4 regions of the Oceanospirillum sp. genome follow, and region 2 is predicted to be linked to each of the others. Evidence: predicted binding sites of a transcription regulator. Region 2 holds the regulator's gene; each other region holds the start of a gene.
The links. Region 2 encodes sigma-54, which starts transcription at its own class of promoters, with help from an activator protein. Its sites were predicted from a motif close to TGGCACNNNNNTTGCTNT; they were not measured.

Region 1 (4,707 bases), on a different contig from region 2:
CAGTTGTCTCAGCTGTCTATGGTAGAGGGTATTCAGAACCTGAATAAAGTAACAGAAGGTTTTATTACCTCTCTGCAGTCTTCTCAGGCTCTGCAGGCTTCTGCCTTGGTTGGGCGTAAGGTTCAGGTCCAGTCAAATATTGGCAATTTGGTTGAGGGTGGTAGCCTTACTGGTAGTGCCTTTATTCCGGCCTCGGCTAAAAATATTGATATGACTGTTGTTGATAATAATGGCCAGGTGATGAAAACCATCGATACGGAGCAGTACCGTAACGAAGCCGGTCTCTTCTCAGAAGGTCAGATCGACTTTGAGTGGGATGGTGTTATGGATGATGGTGAGATGGCTAAGCCTGGCTTGTATCAAGTCGTGTCCAGTGCAGAGATTGATGGCAAGGCTTACAGTCTGACTACATATACCAACGCTAATGTAGATAGTGTCACTATCGCTAATGGCGGCGAAGTGTGGCTTAACCTTGCCGGCAAAGGGTCGGTGGCGTTAAGTGAAGTGAATGAATTTTTCTAAATTTAGAAAGTAGGGATTGTAAATTATGAGTACATTCAGCCTTGGTATTTCTGGCCTTTCAGCCGCCAAAAAACACTTGAATACTGTTGGTAACAACATTGCAAACGCCAGTACTGTGGGCTTTAAGCGCTCTCGTGCGGAATTTGCGGATGTTTATGCGAAGTCCGGTATGGGCTCGGCTACTGGTCAAACCGGTAATGGTGTTCGTGTGAGCAATATTGCCCAGCAGTTTTCTCAGGGAGGAAGAACATCTACCCAGAACAGCATGGATATGATGATCGATGGTAATGGTTTTTTTGTAGTAAAAGCAGGCAATGGCGAGACGAGTTATACCCGGGCTGGTATGTTTGGTGTCAATAAAGAAGGTTATATTGTAACTAATTCGGGCCACAAACTACAGGGTTACCCTGCTAATGCCAATGGTGATGGTATTGCCGTGGGTGCTATTAATGATCTGTTTATTCCGCAGGCGAATATTTCGCCGAATGCAACCTCGCAATTGGATGTGTCTTTTAACCTTGATTCACGTGCTGATGCGCCCTCTAATTACATTTTTGATCCGAATGACTCGGATACCTATACGCATCTGTATCCTTCAATCGTTTACGATACGTTAGGTAACTCGCACACCATGACGCAGTACTTTGTTAAACAGCCACCTTACTTGCCTGAATACGGTGAGCCAACCCGGGCGATTCAAACCTTGATTGGTGCTGCTCGCCATGGTGGTGCAGCTTCGGTTGCCCCAGGGTCTTATAGTCCGATTACTGATGAAACTGATGTTTTTCCAGGGGATGCTGATGGAACCATTGGGGCTCCTGATGATGTTGGTGATGGCACATTAGATGATGATATTGCCGCTATTCTAAATGGTGTGTCAGTTGACGTCCTTGCTGACCCGGAGTTTGCAGCAGCAGCTCCTGCTGGTGCTACGGCAGCTGAGCGAGTTGATTTGGCTGATCGCTTAAAGACGATTAAGCAGGCTCTTTCGGATCTTGTGGACACTGCTGATGGACGTACCAAAGAGTTCTATGAGGGCGCGTACAAGGCTCTTGATGATTACTTGCCAACGATACCAACTGAGATTACTGGAACTGTATTTACGGGCGCATTGGAAGAGCTTGCGGGTGTTATTAGTGGTGGTCAGCGCGCTTATGCAGGCGTTGATACTATTGCAGGTGATTTGAGAATGGCTGTGATGGGGAGTGCTAATCCTCTAACAGACGAGATTAATTCCACGAATGTACCTGTTCCTGCAGCGGCAGCTGATTACGAGACAAGATACGATGAGGTGATAAGCGCTCTAGAGGCTCAGCGAGATGCTAACGCTGGCACAGAAGAGGGCGGGGTTTATCAGTTGGCACTTAATGTCTTGCAGGATATTGAAAAAGATTGGTCGGATGTCAATGCTGCGCAGGAGTCAATGATAAAAGTAATGGCAGCGTTGGAATCTGAGGCAGCTGATAACCGTTGGCATATGCATGTGACGGTCGATGGCGAGAAAGTGACGGATGCCAACGAAAATACCCCGGATTACTTCTCTTTTAATTTCACGGAATTCGGGGTTCTGGATGAGCCGTTGAAAACGATGAAAATTAAAGACTGGGTGCCTAAAGACGGCCAAAATAATCAGAATGGTTCTGATGAACCCCAGATTTTTGAAATTGATTTGACGGGTACGACTCAGTTTGCAGGTTCTTTTGGAGCAAATGAGCTGTCTCAGGATGGTTTTGCCACAGGGCAGTTAGCTGGCTTAGATATTAATCAGGATGGCAGTATTATTGCTCGTTATACCAATAGCCAGACTAAGTTGATTGGTCAGGTTGCATTGGCTAACTTTCGTAATGAGCAGGGACTGACACCCGTTGGTGGCACTATGTGGGCCGAGTCCACCAAATCCGGTGATCCCGTTGTAAACTCTCCTGGTGTAGGGGTTGCGGGTAATATCGAATCTAAAGCCCTGGAAGATGCTAATGTGGATCTGTCTGAAGAGTTGGTGGAGATGATTATTGCTCAGCGTGATTATCAGGCTAACGCCAAAACGCTGCAGACAGCAGATACTATTACCCAGACGATTATCAATCTGCGTTAATAGGCTGAGCCTGACAGCAAGGGCCTCTCTTTCTGAGAGGCTTTTTGCTTTCTGAATTATAAAAAAGCTTATTCTTGGCATAGGGCTTGCAATTATCTAGGTAATTGTAAGCCCTTTGCCGTTTTAGGTGATGTAAGTTTCCGGTTTTAAAGGAAAACGGCAAAGGCTCACCCTTTTTGATGTTGTCCTGTGACAGTTTGTTCGGGGGATGATTACGAGGTAAGTCATTATGGATAAAGCACTTTATATCGCCATGACAGGTGCCAAGCACAATATGATGGCGCAGACCGCTAGGGCTAATAACCTAGCTAATGCAAATACCACAGGTTTTAAAGCAGATTTTGAGCAGTCCCGTGCAATGCCGGTTTTTGGTGAGCACTTTCCAACGCGTGTTTATGCGCTGACGGAGCGGCCTGCTACCGATATGCAAAGTGGTGCGTTTATTCAGACGGATCGAGCGCTTGATATTGCGATTCAGGGCGATGGCTGGATCGCAGTTCAATCTAATACGGGCGATGAGGCTTACACCCGCTCCGGTGAAATGGTGGTTGACCCTAACGGTGTTCTTCGTACCGGCAAGGGCCTTCCGGTTCTGGGTGAAGGTGGTCCAATCGTTATTCCTCCTGCTGCCCACGTTGAGATCGGTGTCGATGGCGTGATCTCGGTGCAGGCTCAAGGGGCCCAAGCCAATGCTTTGGCGCAGGTGGATCGAATTAAGCTGGTTAATCCGGATAAGCAGCAGATGGAAAAAGGCTTGGATGGTCTGATGCGCTTGCGCTCGGGTGAGCCAGCTGAGGCTGATGCGTTAGTCACTGTTGAGTCTGGTTTTCTTGAGTCAAGTAACGTCAATGCGGCTCAGGAGTTGATCAATATTTTGTCTTTAACACGCCAATACGAAATGCAAACCAAGATGATGAAGACTGTTGATGAAAACTCGGCTGCGGCCGCTTCTGTTATGCGTATGGGCTAACTGAAACCAAATTGAGGATATAACAATGCATGCAGCTTTATGGGTTAGTAAAACCGGTTTAAGCGCGCAGGATACACAGCTGCGCACAATTTCTAACAATTTGGCAAACGTGAGTACGGTTGGTTTCAAAAAGGAGCGTGCGATTTTCCAGGATCTCCTATATCAACAGGTGCGTCAGCCTGGTGCGCAATCGTCTTTAAATACTCAGCTTCCTTCAGGCTTGCAGCTTGGTACGGGTGTTCGCACCGTGGCAACCCAAAAAATGCATACTGCAACTAGCCTGCAGGTGACTGAGCAGCCTTTAGATATGGCTCTGGATGGTCGTGGTTTTTTCCAGATTCAGATGCCGGATGGCACGTTGAGTTATACCCGTAATGGCCAGTTTCAGGTAAATGCTGAAGGGCAAATTGTGACCGCTACCGGTTTTTTGTTGGAGCCAGTAATACAGCTCCCTGAGGATACTCAGACCGTTAGTATTAGCCAGGATGGTATTGTATCTGCCAAGGTGCCGGGTCAGGCTCTTGAGCAAGAAGTGGGGCAGATTGAGATTGCTGATTTTGTAAACCCCACAGGGCTTCAATCAGTCGGTGGTAATTTATTTAAAGAAACTGCTGCGTCCGGCGCCCCCATTGTAGGTGTGCCAAATGAGGATGGTCTGGCTTCAACGGAGCAGGGTATGCTTGAAAATTCGAATGTAAATGCGGTTGAAGAGCTGGTGAACATGATCTCCACTCAGCGTGCCTATGAGATGAACTCTAAAGTTGTTTCAGCAGCTGATGGTATGTTACGTAATCTGACGCAGACTTTATAAGTTTTGATTGAAATAACATTGCGATGCTTTGGGTGGGGTTAGGTATGAAACGAATTATGGCACTTACGTTTGTGCTCGCTTTGGTGGGATGCCAATCAAAGGATGAGATGATTAAACCTGACGATCCTTTTTATGCGCCAGTGCAGCCGAGTCATATTGCTCCGCCTCCGGCAAGTAATGGTTCTCTTTACCAGCAGAACTATAGTATGACTTTATACGGTGACCGCAAGGCATACCGTGTGGGCGATGTCATTACTGTTTTACTGACAGAGACGACGAGCTCGCAAAAGTCTACCAAGTCATCTTTGTCCA
Region 2 (4,707 bases):
ATGGCATCAAAATGCTTCAGGCGAGCGGTGTAGAAGTTGCCATTATCACGGGCCGACGCTCCAAGATGGTTGAACAGCGCGCTCAGGCTCTGGGCATAAAAACACTGTTTCAGGGCCGCGAAGACAAGTTAGTTGCCCTGAAGAGTATTCAGGAAAGCAAGCAACTATCCTGGTCACAAATCGCCTACTGTGGTGATGATCTGCCCGACCTATCGGCGATTAGAACTGCTGGCTTGGGCATTACAGTCCCTAATGCACCTGAATATATGATGCAATATGCAGATATGTGCACGAACCGAAAAGGTGGCGAGGGAGCGGTAAGGGAGGTCTGCGACTTTATTATGCAAGCCCAGGGCACCTTGCAGGATGCCATAGACCACTACCTTTTGGGCTGCTAAATCATGTTGTTTGGAAGCCGACTTAAAAAGCGCTTTATTAGCCTTATAGGTCTGGGGATATTAGGTCTTGCGGTGCACTTTCTGGATGTTCAGCGCCCGCAGTCCTTTGACCTTTTTTCCGATATACCCGACAGCCAGTCCGAGCCTGACTACTACACCGTCAACAGCCACTTTCTGGAATATGATATCAATGGCAACCTAAACCGTTCACTGAAATCGGAACGCCTGCTGCATTATCCGGACACCGAATTAACCGCTCTGGACAAACCTCAGATCACCACTTATACCCCTGATGGTTTACCTCAATGGCTGGCGGTTGCGAACAGCGGCCTGGTTGAAGGTGACGGCAGTCATTTCCAATTAAATCAAAATGTTATAGTCTGGCAGATGATAAAAAATGACGTCAGCGACTCAGGTAAACCGGATGTCCGGCTCAAACTAACTACTGAGCAATTGAACATTGATTTGGACAAAGATCAGGTTTCGACAGAGCAACCTGTACTTATCAGCATCCCTGAAGGGGATACTCGCTCAGTCGGCCTTTTTGCAGATATGACCACCAACAGAATTGAACTAAAGAGCCAGGTTCAGGGACGCTATCAGACTCGTACAGAGCCTTTGCAAGCGCCGCAACTGAATGCCCCAAAAGGTGGTCAGCAAGAGTCTGATGACGCAGCTTCACTAAAGCAGGAATAAGATAATGCCAATGAGTATCACTATGCTGTTGGGTTTGCGGAAATTCGGTCTTTTTTGTGTAACGGCTCTACTGTCAGGCTTCCTGTTATCTCAACCAGCACAGGCCCTTGAAAGCGATACCGATCAACCGATCAGCGTACTTGCCAACAGTGCCGAGTTTACTCCGGATCAGGGAATTGCTATCTATACCGGTAATGTCGAGATTGAACAGGGCAGTCTTAAAGTGGACGCCCACAAAGTCACCGTCTATCGTAAGGCTGACGGTGAAATAGACAAAATCATTGCCGAGGGCAAAGACAACCGGGTTCACCTGCAACAACAACCCAAACCTGAAGATCCCGTTGTACATGCCTATGCAATGTCTATCGTCTACCAAGCTGCTCTTCAGGAGGTTGAACTGACCCGGCAGGCTGAACTTGAAAACGGCAAGGACCAATTCAGCGGTGAGCGTATTCGCTACCATCTGCAAACCAAGCGCATTCAGGCCTGGGGGCAAGACAATAATAAGGATGCTCCGTCCGATGATGGCCGGGTAAAAATCATTTTGTTCCCGAACAATGGTAAGGAGCAGAAATGAAAACCCTAAAGGCGGGACACCTTGCCAAAACCTACAAAAAACGACAGGTTGTTAAAGATATCAGTCTTGAGGTCAATCAGGGACAGGTTGTAGGTCTGTTGGGACCGAATGGTGCCGGAAAAACAACATCCTTCTACATGATCGTCGGATTGGTTCGCTCTGATGCGGGCTACGTGACTCTGGATGACGAAGATATTACACCGCTGCCAATGCACGGCAGAGCTCAGAAAGGTGTGGGCTACCTGCCACAGGAAGCCTCTATTTTCCGCAAGCTATCGGTTGAAGACAATATTCTGGGCATTCTTGAGACCCGCAAAGAGCTCAGTAAAAAAGAGCGTAAAGAACACCTCGAACGCCTGTTAAATGAGTTCAGCATTACACACATCAGGAAAAGCCTGGGTATGAGTCTTTCCGGTGGTGAACGCCGCCGTGTTGAAATTGCCCGAGCACTGGCGACTGAGCCCTCTTTTATTCTGCTTGATGAGCCTTTTGCCGGGGTTGACCCTATTTCAGTGAACGAAATTAAGTCGATCATTCGCCAGCTGAAAGCGCGAAATATCGGAGTACTGATCACGGATCACAATGTCCGGGAAACCTTGGATATCTGTGAAAAAGCCTATATCGTCAGTGCAGGGCAGATTATCGCTGAAGGCGATGCCGCCAACATCATGGACAACCAGCAGGTACGGGATGTCTATCTCGGCCATGAGTTCAAGTTATAACCACTTTGGGAATAAGCCGTAATCTATGAAACCGGCCTTACAGCTTAAAATTGGTCAGAGTCTGACCATGACACCTCAACTGCAGCAGGCGATACGCCTGTTGCAGCTATCGACTCTCGATTTACAGCAGGAGATTCAGGAAGCCCTTGAATCTAATCCTATGCTGGAGCTTGAAGACGAGTTTAATTCAGCAAATGATGCCACTGAAGCAAACTCAGATTCCGAGAGCAACAAAGAGGACCAGAGCAAATCCGAAAGTGAATCTGCCAGCAGTAATGAAAGTCAGGATGCTGAGCTGGAAAACTATACCGCAACAGCGGAAGACAGCTGGCAGGATTCGATCCCTGAAGACCTACCAGTGGACAGTGGCTGGGATGATGTCTATCAGGAAAGCCTCTATACTCAATCATCAGCCCCAAGTGATGATGACGGTTCCTATCTTGAGCAGCGCGGCATCATCACAGAAACGCTGCAGGACCATCTGCTCTGGCAATTAAACCTGTCAGGCCTGCCGGAATGCGATCGGCTGATCGCAGAAGCGATCATCGACAGTATTGATCCTGATGGCTACCTCTCGTCCCCGATCGAAGAGATCTATGAAGGCCTGCAAAGCCGACCTGAGTTCCAGAATAAAGAATACGAGCTTGAGATAGAGGACGTTCAGGCCGTTCAGGGATATATTCAGCACCTTGATCCGATTGGTTGTGCCGTTAAAGACCTGCAGGAGTGCCTGCTCGTTCAGCTGGAGCCTCTGGATGCTAACGCCTTCCTGCTGGAAAAAACCCGTAAACTGATCACCCTGCATCTCGACCTTCTGGGTAGTCGTGATTTCGCACAGCTTATGCGTCGTCTGAGAGTTAAAGAACCTGAGCTTCAGGATATCATTGAGCTGATCCGTAGCCTGAACCCTAAACCTGGGTCTTCTATTTCGACAGAACATGCTGAGTACATTGCACCGGATCTTTTTGTTACCCGTGAAGAGGATCACTGGAAAGTCGACCTGAACCCGGATATAGCCCCCAAAATTCGTATTCATGGTGCTTATTCTGGTCTGATCAAGCGGGCCGACAACAGCCGGGATAACACCTTTATGAAAAACCAGCTTCAGGAAGCACGCTGGTTCCTGAAGAGTCTTCATAGCCGCAACGAGACATTACTCAAGGTTGGCATTGAGATTGTGAAGCGCCAGCAGGCATTTCTTGAAATTGGTGAAGAAGGCATGAAACCACTGGTCCTGCATGACATTGCAGATGCCATCGGCATGCATGAATCCACCATCTCCCGGGTAACGACGCAGAAATATATCCATACCCCCCGGGGTATTTTTGAACTTAAGTACTTTTTCTCCAGTCATGTCGGTACTACCGCAGGTGGTGAAGCATCCTCGACCGCAATTCGGGCTATGATTAAGAAAATGATTGCCGATGAACCACCGAGGAAACCTTTCAGCGACAGTAAGTTGGCCAATATGTTGGCTGAGCAGGGAATTAAGGTCGCCAGACGGACCGTCGCCAAGTACCGCGAAGCGATGAATATCCCCCCGTCGAACGAACGTAAGAAATTGATTTAAAATCAATTTAGAAAAAACGCTTTGCAAATACCTGAAAAACGATACAATCAAAATTGCAAGACCGCGAATAATAAGGAGCTATTTATGCAATTGAATATTACCGGTCAACACCTGGAATTAACTGAAGCTCTGCAAGAGTACGTTTCTACCAAGTTTGAGCGTCTTGAGCGTCACGTTGATAACATCACTAACGTACAGGTTGTTCTCAAGCTGGAAAAAGAGCGTCAGATTGCTGAAGCAACTCTGCACGTAGCCGGCGCAGATCTGCATGCCACCGCAGAAGCTGAAGATATGTATGCATCTATTGATATGCTGACGGATAAAATCGATCGCCAGCTGATCAAACACAAAGAAAAGGCCCAAGCCCGTAAACAGGGTGCGGCAGCCCGCTAATTATTGAGCATAACTGATATCCATGTTACTCAATTCAGTTCTGACTCCTCCGAGAACCCTTGACGGGGTTCCCGGAGGCAGCAAAAAGCGTCTCCTAGAGTTCTTCAGCAAGTTTATCTCTCAGCAGATTCCCACTCTTGAAAGCACCGAGGTTTTCGATAGCCTCATTGCACGGGAACGACTGGGAAGTACTGGTGTTGGTGAAGGCATTGCCATTCCACATTGCAGGGTTAAAAACTGCTCGGAAAGTATAGGAACCTTTATTCGCCTGAAAGATAAGGTTGACTTCGACTCTATCGATGGACGACCTGTTGATCTTTTGTTTATTCTGCTGGTTCCAGAGGAGGCAAC
Region 3 (4,707 bases), on a different contig from region 2:
AGGGATCAACTTTTATACCGGCTTTTGTGTTGAAGGACACACCCATGCCATCCGCAAAAAAGACAAAGAAAAACAGAAAAAGAACAGCTCGCTGTGGGTTGCGGAGCAACTGGGTATCAAGCTGCACATCATCGATATCTCCGAAGAGTACAAAGATATCGTACTGAACCCTAAGCACGGCTACGGTCAGAACCTGAACCCCTGTCTGGATTGTAAAATCGATATGGTCGCCCGTGCTTGGCAATGGTGTCAGGACAACGACTTTGATTTTGTCATCACCGGTGAGGTGATCGGCCAACGTCCGAAATCCCAGCGTAAGGCCACCATGCCGATTATCGCCCGTGAATCTCTGGTCGAAGATCGTCTGGTACGTCCTTTGTGTGCCCAGCACCTGCCGGAAACACACCCGGAGCGCGAAGGCTGGATCAAGCGTGAAGAACTGTACGACTTCAGCGGCCGAAACCGTAAACCTCAGTTTGCGCTGGCGAAGAAGCTGGGTATCGATGAGTGGTCTCAGCCGGCCGGTGGCTGCTGCTTCCTGACCGATGCCAGCTACAGTAAGAAGCTGCAGGATCTGTGGGATGCCCGTGGCGAACGCCGCTACGAGGTTGATGATATTATGCTGCTGAAAGTAGGTCGTCACATCCGTCCGGCGAAAAACTTCAAACTGATCGTCAGCCGCGAAGAGGGTGAGAATAACTTTATGCGCGGTTACCGTTCTCAGTTCACTTATCTTTATCCAACCAGCCACGGTGGTCCGCTGACCCTGATCGACGGCACACCTACCGAGGAAGACCTGGAACTGGCAGCACGCATCGTTGCCCGCTTCAGCCAGGGTCGTAACGAAGATAAAGTGACACTTGAAGTCGTGCGCGAACATAATCAGCCCGCTCAGGTGGTACATGTAACGCCGATGCCTGCGGAAGAAATCCCTGAAGAGTGGTATATCCACTAACACCTGTTTAGGGTTTAACCAACACTAAAACGCACCTGATCACTCTGGTGCGTTTTTTTTCGCCATTCGTCTAAAATACCCCTCATTGCACAAATAGTGCGCGCCCTAACTTTTACCGCACGCCCTGTTTTAAAGCCGAACGTGCCCCCGTTATCACATGACTGCTTCTAAACTGAGAGAGTCTCCATGAACCAACACGAACTCAACGCCCGCAATCTGCTTTGTCCGATTCCTGTCATCAGAACTCAGAATAAAATCAGCGAACTATCTCCCGGCGATCAGCTGGTGGTTTACTGCACCGACCCGGGAACTCTGCACGATATTCCAGCCTGGTGCCGGGTTCACGGTCATACTTTAGTCTCAGCAGAAGAGCAATCTGACGAGATTGTGATTACCATTGAGGTTAACGACGCATAGCTTGCACCATAAAACAGCACGCAGCATTGCATGCGCACCAAAATATAGCACAAAGAGCGCTATAACACGCTCCAAGAGCAAACAGAGACCCCGTAAGAAACCGTATTATCAATATAACGCATTGGTATTGTTCAGTTTTTAGCAAATGGCATCCAACTTGCTTTATAGATAATAAATATGAAAAACCTGACGACAGGTTTTCAACGATCCGAGTAAAAAAACGATTACGTCAATCGATTTTGACAACAAACGCGAAAGCTCCATTGGAGGACAAGCAATGTCAGAGAACACCCTTAACCTGATTAAAGAACATGACATCAAATGGGTTGACCTGCGTTTTACCGATACCAAAGGTAAAGAGCAGCACGTAACTATCCCTGCACGCTACGTTGACGAAGAGTTCTTCGAAAACGGCCAGATGTTTGATGGTTCTTCTATCTCTGGTTGGAAAGGTATCAACGAATCCGACATGATTCTGCTGCCAGACGACACTACCTGCTTCATCGACCCGTTCTTTGAAGATAAAACTCTGGTACTGCGTTGCGACATCATTGAGCCTGCAACCATGCAGGGTTATGAGCGTGACCCACGCTCTGTTGCTAAGCGCGCAGAAGAGTACCTGAAGTCTACAGGTCTGGGTGACACTGCTTTCTTCGGTCCTGAGCCTGAATTCTTCATCTTTGACGATGTTCGTTGGGACTCCAACATGTCCGGCAGCTTCGTGAAAATTGATTCTGAAGAAGCGGCATGGAACTCTGAGAAGTCTATGGAAGGCGGCAACATGGGCCACCGTCCACGCGTTAAAGGCGGTTACTTCCCGGTTCCACCAGTTGACTCGGTACACGACATCCGTGCCACCATGTGTAACGTGATGGAAGAGATCGGTCTGAACGTAGAAGTTCACCACCACGAAGTGGCGACGGCTTGTCAGAACGAAATCGGTGTAGCCTTCAACACTCTGGTTAAGAAAGCTGACGAAGTTCAGATGCTGAAATACGTGGTTCACAACGTTGCTCACGCGTATGGCAAAACCGCTACTTTCATGCCTAAGCCGGTTGTTGGTGATAACGGTTCCGGTATGCACGTTCACCTGTCTTACTGGAAAGACGGCGTAAACCAGTTCGCTGGTGACCAGTACGCTGGCCTGTCTGAGTCTGCTCTTTTCGCTATCGGCGGTATTATCAAGCACGCTAAAGCACTGAACGCTTTCTGTAACCCAGGCACCAACTCTTACAAGCGTCTGGTTCCAGGCTTCGAAGCGCCTGTTATGCTGGCTTACTCTGCCCGTAACCGTTCGGCTTCTCTGCGTATTCCTTACACTTCCAGCCCTAAAGCTAAGCGTGTTGAGGCTCGTTTCCCTGATCCGATCGCTAACCCATACCTGGCGTTCTCAGCGCTGCTGATGGCTGCTCTGGACGGTGTTCAGAACAAGATCCACCCTGGCGACCCAGCGGATAAAGATCTGTACGATCTGCCAGCTGAAGAAGCTGCAGCGATTCCAACAGTTGCCTCTTCTCTGGAAGAAGCACTGGCATGTCTGGATGCAGACCGTGAGTTCCTGACTAAGGGCGGCGTATTCACTGATGACATGATCGATGCATACATCGAACTGAAGAATGAAGATGTAGCACGTGTAAACATGACAACTCACCCAATCGAGTTCGATCTGTACTACAGCGTGTAAGCTGATTGATTACCAGCTGACAAACTTCCGCTCTTCAATGAAGAGACTTAACCCCTGCCACGGCAGGGGTTTTTTTATGCCTGAAAAACCATACGCACCAAAAAAGTGCGCCAATCGTAAAGACTGATGGTCAGAAAATACCAGTCATCACCTGAAGCAGAGCCGATCCAAAAAAGTATCGCGAATAAAACACCGCTCAGAGAAATAAAACGCCCAAGAACAGGTCAGGCAAAACACACAGAAAGCACAACTATGCACTATAGTTGTGCGCAGAGATTATGAATCGACATAACAACAACACCAGAAACTCATGGTGATCGCCCCAAAAGGCGCATTCCTATCGCAACAGTCTCTTTTTTCAGAAACTTTTTCTTACTGGTGCGTTTTTTGCTGTGTCATAGAGACCACAGATGCACCCGACCAACGCCCCGGAGGTTCAGGCGTGAGCAAAACCGATAACCACAAGCTACTGCTGGATAACCTCAGCACCGCCATCATTCAGGTAGATCATAAGCTTTGCTTAACCTACCTCAATCCTGCAGCTGAAATGCTATTCGCGTGCGGTGCCAGTCGGGCTATCGGTCTGCCTGTTGATCAGCTCTTCTTTGAAAATGACAGCACTCCGGATGCCTGGAAACAGGCTGCTGATGCAGGCCACCCTTTTACCAAGAGGGAGAGCCAGATCGTACTGCCCAACGGTACTCAGAATATTGTTGATTATACCGTCAGCCCTGTACTGACTCCGCAGGGCTATTGTCTGGTGGTTGAGCTGCAACCCCGGGATCGCTTATTAAAAATCAGTAAAGAAGAAGAGTTACTGGCTCAACAGGAAACACTACGAACCCTGGTTCGTGGGATGGCCCATGAGATCAAAAACCCTCTTGGTGGTATCCGGGGGGCGGCGCAACTCTTAGAGCGGGAACTGCCGAACGAAGGGCTTAAAGACTATACCGAAGTGATCATCAGCGAAGCAGACCGACTGAGAAATCTGGTGGATCGCATGCTGGGGCCGCGAAAGGTGCCAAACCTGAGTCAGTTGAATATTCACAAAGTCCTGGAGCATGTCTGTGCCCTGATCGCTGCCGAGTCCGATGGCAGCATTCAGATGGTTCGGGATTATGACCCCAGTCTGCCTGATCTGATTGGCGATCAGGAGCAACTGATTCAGGCCACTCTCAACATCGTCCGTAATGCGATGCAGGTGCTGGAAGAAACAGATCAACCACAAAAGCGCATCATTTTCCGCACCCGCGCCAAACGTCAGTTTACTTTAGGTGCGGAGCGCCACCGCCTGCTGTGTCAGGTTGAGATTATTGATAACGGCCCCGGCATACCACCGGAGCTGTTGGAAACACTCTTTTATCCTCTGGTGACCGGTCGTGCCGAAGGCACCGGCCTGGGGCTTTCCATTGCCCAAACGATTCTGCATCAGCACCACGGACTGATCGAATGCGAATCGACACCCGGAGAAACTCTTTTCAGACTTTTGATTCCGTTGGAGCCGAAAAATGACCAAACCCTATAACGTATGGATTGTCGACGATGACCGCTCTATCCGCTGGGTACTGGAACGCTCGATGGAGCAAGAAGGCATGTCCGTCAAAGTGTTCGAGCGGGCTGAAGGTGTTCTGAAAGCACTGGCCAATGAAGC
Region 4 (4,707 bases), on a different contig from region 2:
TAGAGTTAAGCAGTTCCATTGAGTCAGAATCCTCGATGATAATTTCAAAGCAGCCCGTCTATCGGGTTACGGTCAGTCCATGCTTTTTCAGTTTACGCACGGCACTGGGCTGGCTGATCTGCAGGTATTCTGCCAGCTGGTAACTGGATCGGCAGTGTTGTATCGCCTGCTCCAACGCCTGACGCTCGGCCTGATCCAGAATCTCCTTCAGGCTTTGCGGTGCAGAAATGCTGTCAGTATTCGATTGCTCAGCTGCTTCACCAGAAAGCCCCTCCGATTGAGGTTCCGAACCGGCCTGAACCTCAAAGCGGCCTTCAAGATCTACCGCGCGAATCATCTCTCCTTCCGAAGAGACAAACCAGCGCTCTAAGGTGTTTTCCAGCTCACGGATGTTACCCGGCCAGGGCATCTGCTGCAGGCGTGCCTGCAGATGCATCGGCAGTTGTTTCTGCTCCTGATATTTCCGGTTCAGCCGACTCAGAATATGTCCCGCCAATACCGGAATATCTTCATTGCGCTCTCTGAGGGAAGGAATATAAACCGGCACCACATTGACCCGATAATAGAGATCCAGCCGGAACAGCCCCTCTTCTACCATATCGCTTAACTGACGGTTGGTGGCGGTAATCAGCCGGAAGCGTGCCTTGCGGGGTTTCACGCTGCCGACGGGGGTATATTCGCCATCCTGCAGCACTTTGAGCAATTTTGCCTGCATCGCCTGGGGCAGCTCGCCCACTTCATCCAGAAACAGGGTGCCACCCTCTGCACTCGCGATCAGACCGGATTTCCCCTGTCGGGATGCGCCGCTGAAAGCCCCCGCTTCGTAGCCGAACATCTCGGACTCAAACAGGTTTTCCGGAATGGCACTGCAGTTCACCTCGACAAAGGGTTTCTCTTTACGGTCACTGAGCTGATGAATCAGGCGGGCAAAGGCGGTTTTACCAACACCGGATTCCCCCTGAAACAACACCGACACTTCGGTATCTGCAATACGGCGGATCAGCTGAATAATCTCCCGCACCGGACGGCTTTTAAAGGCAAGCCCGGCCAGCTCCTCACTCTGCCGGGTATCCAGCAAGGGTTGTAACAGCCGTTGCTGCAGCTGTTCATATTCCTGCTGCAGCATCTGCAGGTCGGTCAGGTCCCGGGAGAAGCTGATCACCCGCTCAATCTCTCCGGCATCATCAAAGATCGGAAAGCCCAACGCCATCACCTGAAATCCCTGACTGGTGGACTGCATCAGCTGAACATCTCGCCTGCGCTTCAGCACCTCCAGGGTCACCGAAGGCGTCAGAATGCCCGATGCCTGCAGCTCCTGAACGGTTTTTCCCACGGCGTCACTGATAGGCAGACCATAGATGCGATTGAAGTTGCTGCTGGCTTTCAGGATCACCCCATCACCATCAGTCACCACGATATTGTCGGAGGATTTATCCAGAATCATCGCCAGCTCTCTTTCGGAGGAGCGATCAAAGCGGGATGAGTGTGCAGGCGTCGCGGTCATAAAAGCATTATCCGTTAGGGAAACTTAATCGTTAAATCACGCAATTCAACCATGAATCATGATTCAAAAATAAATCAAAAACTATAACAAACAATTCAGAAATGAATCAAAAGATAAAACAACAATCGTAATATACTGATTTTAAAGACTTACCACTTCTGGCACACCCATTGCAAACGATCACTCCAAACCAGAAAAATACGCCTGCCAGTCAGCAAAACGACAGGCACAGAACATAAACACTGGAGCGAGATCATGCCAAAACAACTGAACCAACCTTTAGGTGGAAACGAGATGCCACGCTTCGGCGGACCGGCCACCATGATGCGCCTGCCGACCCAGGAAGGCACTGAAGGGCTGGATGCCTGCTTTGTCGGCGTGCCTCTGGATATCGGCACCTCTAACCGCCCCGGCGCCCGCCTGGCTCCCCGTCAGATCCGTGATGAATCCCGCATGCTACGCCCTTACAACGTCGCCACCCGTGCTGCGCCATTCGACAGCCTGCAGGTTGCCGATATCGGTGATGTCGCCATCAACACCTTCAACCTGCTGAAAAGCATGGACATCATTGAAGAGGCTTACGACGAGATTATTGCCGGAGGCTGCAAGCCACTGACGCTGGGCGGCGACCACACCATTGTCCTGCCGATTCTGCGCGCCCTGAAAAAGAAATACGGCAAGATCGGCATTGTTCATATTGATGCTCACGCCGATGTTAACGATCACATGTTTGGCGAGAAGATCGCCCACGGCACCCCTTTCCGCCGCGCGCTGGAAGAAGACCTGATTGATGGCGACCGCGTCGTACAGATCGGCCTGCGTGGTACCGGTTACAGCGCCGAAGATTTTGACTGGCCCCGCGCTCAGGGCTTCCGCGTGGTTCCAGCAGAAGAATGCTGGCACAAATCTTTGACGCCTCTGATGGAAGAAGTGCGCGAAAAAGTCTCCGGCGGCCCGGTTTATATCAGCTTTGATATCGACGGCATCGACCCGGCTTACGCACCGGGCACCGGCACTGCAGAGATCGCTGGTCTGACCGTGCCTCAGGCACTGGAAGTGGTTCGCGGCTGCCGTGGACTGGATATTGTCGGTGGCGATCTGGTAGAAGTGTCACCGCCTTACGACACCACAGGCAATACCGCTCTGCTGGGCGCGAACCTGCTGTACGAAATGCTCTGCGTCCTGCCGGGGGTTCACTACCGCGATTAAGCGGGCAGCCTCCAGCAACACAGAACAACACGCCCTCTGCTGGCAATGAGGGCGTGATTCACAACGATAAAAACAGATCAACACAACAATAAAGACAACAGGATTTCCCTATGAGTGTAAATCTAGATAAAACAGAAGCCAGTCAGGTTCTGCTGGATCAGACCGGTGATGTGAACGAACATTTCAGCCGCAAGGATTATCTGAAGTTCATCATCCCCTCTCTGATCGGCGTACTTTTCTTTCTGACGCCTATCTTTGTAGAAGGCAAAGTGACCATCGGCATGGGCGTCATCGCGGACTTCTTTAAAGCCCTGCTGAAAGAAGATCTGCCACTGATCACGGTTGCCCTGCTGAGCATTTCAGCGGCGGTCTCTGTGATTGTTTCCTTGATGCCGGAAACCGAAAAACTGAAAAACAGCGCCCTCGGCTCCATCTTCCGTGTGAGCCTGCCATGGTTGGCGCTTCGGGTTCTGGGTGCTGCTTTTGTCATTCTGACCTGGCAGGAAGTTGGCCCCGAGTGGGTATGGAACCGTAATACCGGTGGCGTTGTACTTTACGATCTTGCACCGGCATTGATTACCTTCTTCTTCTTCGCCTCTCTGTTACTGCCGCTGCTGGTGGACTTCGGCCTGATGGAGTTTATCGGCACTCTGGTACGTAACGTTTTCCGCAAGGTGTTCCGCCTACCGGGTCGTTCCTCCATTGATGCGGTCGCTTCCTGGATCGGCTCCGGCACCGTAGGCGTTCTGATCACCACCCAGCAGTATCAGGGTGGCTTCTACTCCAAGCGCGAATCTGCAGTTATCGCCACCAACTTCTCCATCGCCTCCATCGCTTTCAGTCTGGTTGTGGCTGACTTTATCGGCATTGGGCACCTGTTTATCGAGTTCTACGCAGCAGTATTAGTCGCTGGTCTTGTGGCCGCAGTGATCACCCCTCGCCTGCCGCCTCTGAGCTGGAAAAAGGATGAATACGCCGAAGGCGTTGGTAAACAGATTAAAGAAGACGTGCCCGGGGATGTGTCTCTGTACAAATGGGGCCTGCATCAGGCGGTTGCCCGCGCTCAAAAAGCACCGGGCTTTGGTCAGCTGATCAAAACCGGCCTGCACAATGTCGCAGATATCTGGTTTGGTCTGCTGCCACTGGTGATGGCGATCGGTACGCTGGCGATGGCAATGACAGAATACACCCAGATCTTTACCTGGCTGTCTGCTCCTTTTATTCCGCTACTGGAACTACTACAGCTTCCTGAAGCGGCTAAAGCTGCACCTGCGTTACTGGTTGGCTTTGCAGATATGTTCCTTCCAGCCATCGTTGGTAAAGGCATTGAGAGCGAACTGACCCGCTTTGTAATCGCCGGTGTGTCCATGACCCAGCTGATCTATATGTCTGAAGTGGGTGTACTGCTGATCAAGTCTAAGATCCCGCTGAATCTGCCGGAACTGTTCGTGATCTTTATCATCCGCACCTTGATCACCCTGCCAATTATCGCCCTGCTGGGCCACCTGCTGGTTGGCTGATCATCTGCAATAGACCCTATACAACTCAGGGGGCAGATCTCATAGATCCCCCTGAGCAACCTGTCTCACTTGAGGCTGACTGCTCCCGTTAGCATTTCAGTCATTGCAAAAGCCTGTGGCAAGAACGGTCAATTCTCGACGCAGGCTTTTGCTTTTTTTCCTTATACACGCCAAATCTCCCTTTCTACTTTACATTCACCCTGTGGTCAGGCCATAACAACCACCGGAAAAACCTCAAACAACAAAAAACAACTACGCTATCCACAAAGAATTATTTTTATCTTGCGCGACTTTAGTAGAAAATACCCGCCAAGAAAAAATAACGGGCAGCCGACCATTTCCCTTCGGACTGCACCGACCATAAGCAACAACCATTGGAGATGGCTCAGCGTGGACAAAATTGTTAAGGGCGTTCTGAATTTTCGCCAGAATGTATATCCTGAACACAAGGACCTGTTTGGAACCCTGGCCTCG

Region 1: flgF (flagellar basal-body rod protein FlgF) is a predicted target of sigma-54. The motif match lies at 2,690-2,707, and genes of this name have one in related genera.
Region 3: glnA (glutamate--ammonia ligase) is a predicted target of sigma-54. The motif match lies at 1,519-1,536, and genes of this name have one in related genera.
Region 4: speB (agmatinase) is a predicted target of sigma-54. The motif match lies at 1,664-1,681, and genes of this name have one in related genera.

Annotation. Positions count from the first base shown of each region.
Region 1 is NZ_CEYNZH010000004.1:125,722-130,428, forward strand. Features, by position in the region: gene AC4GL5_RS03445 (flagellar hook assembly protein FlgD) at 1-522, shown strand, start outside; gene AC4GL5_RS03450 (flagellar hook-basal body complex protein) at 548-2,614, shown strand; gene flgF (flagellar basal-body rod protein FlgF) at 2,844-3,584, shown strand; gene flgG (flagellar basal-body rod protein FlgG) at 3,610-4,395, shown strand; gene flgH (flagellar basal body L-ring protein FlgH) at 4,452-4,707, shown strand, end outside.
Region 2 is NZ_CEYNZH010000010.1:63,592-68,298, forward strand. Features, by position in the region: gene AC4GL5_RS06665 (KdsC family phosphatase) at 1-398, shown strand, start outside; gene lptC (LPS export ABC transporter periplasmic protein LptC) at 402-1,094, shown strand; gene lptA (lipopolysaccharide transport periplasmic protein LptA) at 1,099-1,671, shown strand; gene lptB (LPS export ABC transporter ATP-binding protein) at 1,668-2,393, shown strand; gene AC4GL5_RS06685 (RNA polymerase factor sigma-54) at 2,419-3,963, shown strand; gene hpf (ribosome hibernation promoting factor) at 4,048-4,356, shown strand; gene ptsN (PTS IIA-like nitrogen regulatory protein PtsN) at 4,379-4,707, shown strand, end outside.
Region 3 is NZ_CEYNZH010000001.1:57,827-62,533, reverse strand. Features, by position in the region: gene AC4GL5_RS00275 (tRNA (5-methylaminomethyl-2-thiouridylate)-methyltransferase) at 1-955, shown strand, start outside; gene AC4GL5_RS00270 (sulfurtransferase TusA family protein) at 1,142-1,372, shown strand; gene glnA (glutamate--ammonia ligase) at 1,650-3,056, shown strand; gene glnL (nitrogen regulation protein NR(II)) at 3,499-4,581, shown strand; gene glnG (nitrogen regulation protein NR(I)) at 4,565-4,707, shown strand, end outside.
Region 4 is NZ_CEYNZH010000020.1:14,870-19,576, reverse strand. Features, by position in the region: gene AC4GL5_RS10375 (MAPEG family protein) at 1-19, opposite strand, end outside; gene AC4GL5_RS10370 (sigma-54 interaction domain-containing protein) at 59-1,504, opposite strand; gene speB (agmatinase) at 1,760-2,713, shown strand; gene AC4GL5_RS10360 (YjiH family protein) at 2,824-4,233, shown strand; gene AC4GL5_RS10355 (carbonic anhydrase) at 4,624-4,707, shown strand, end outside.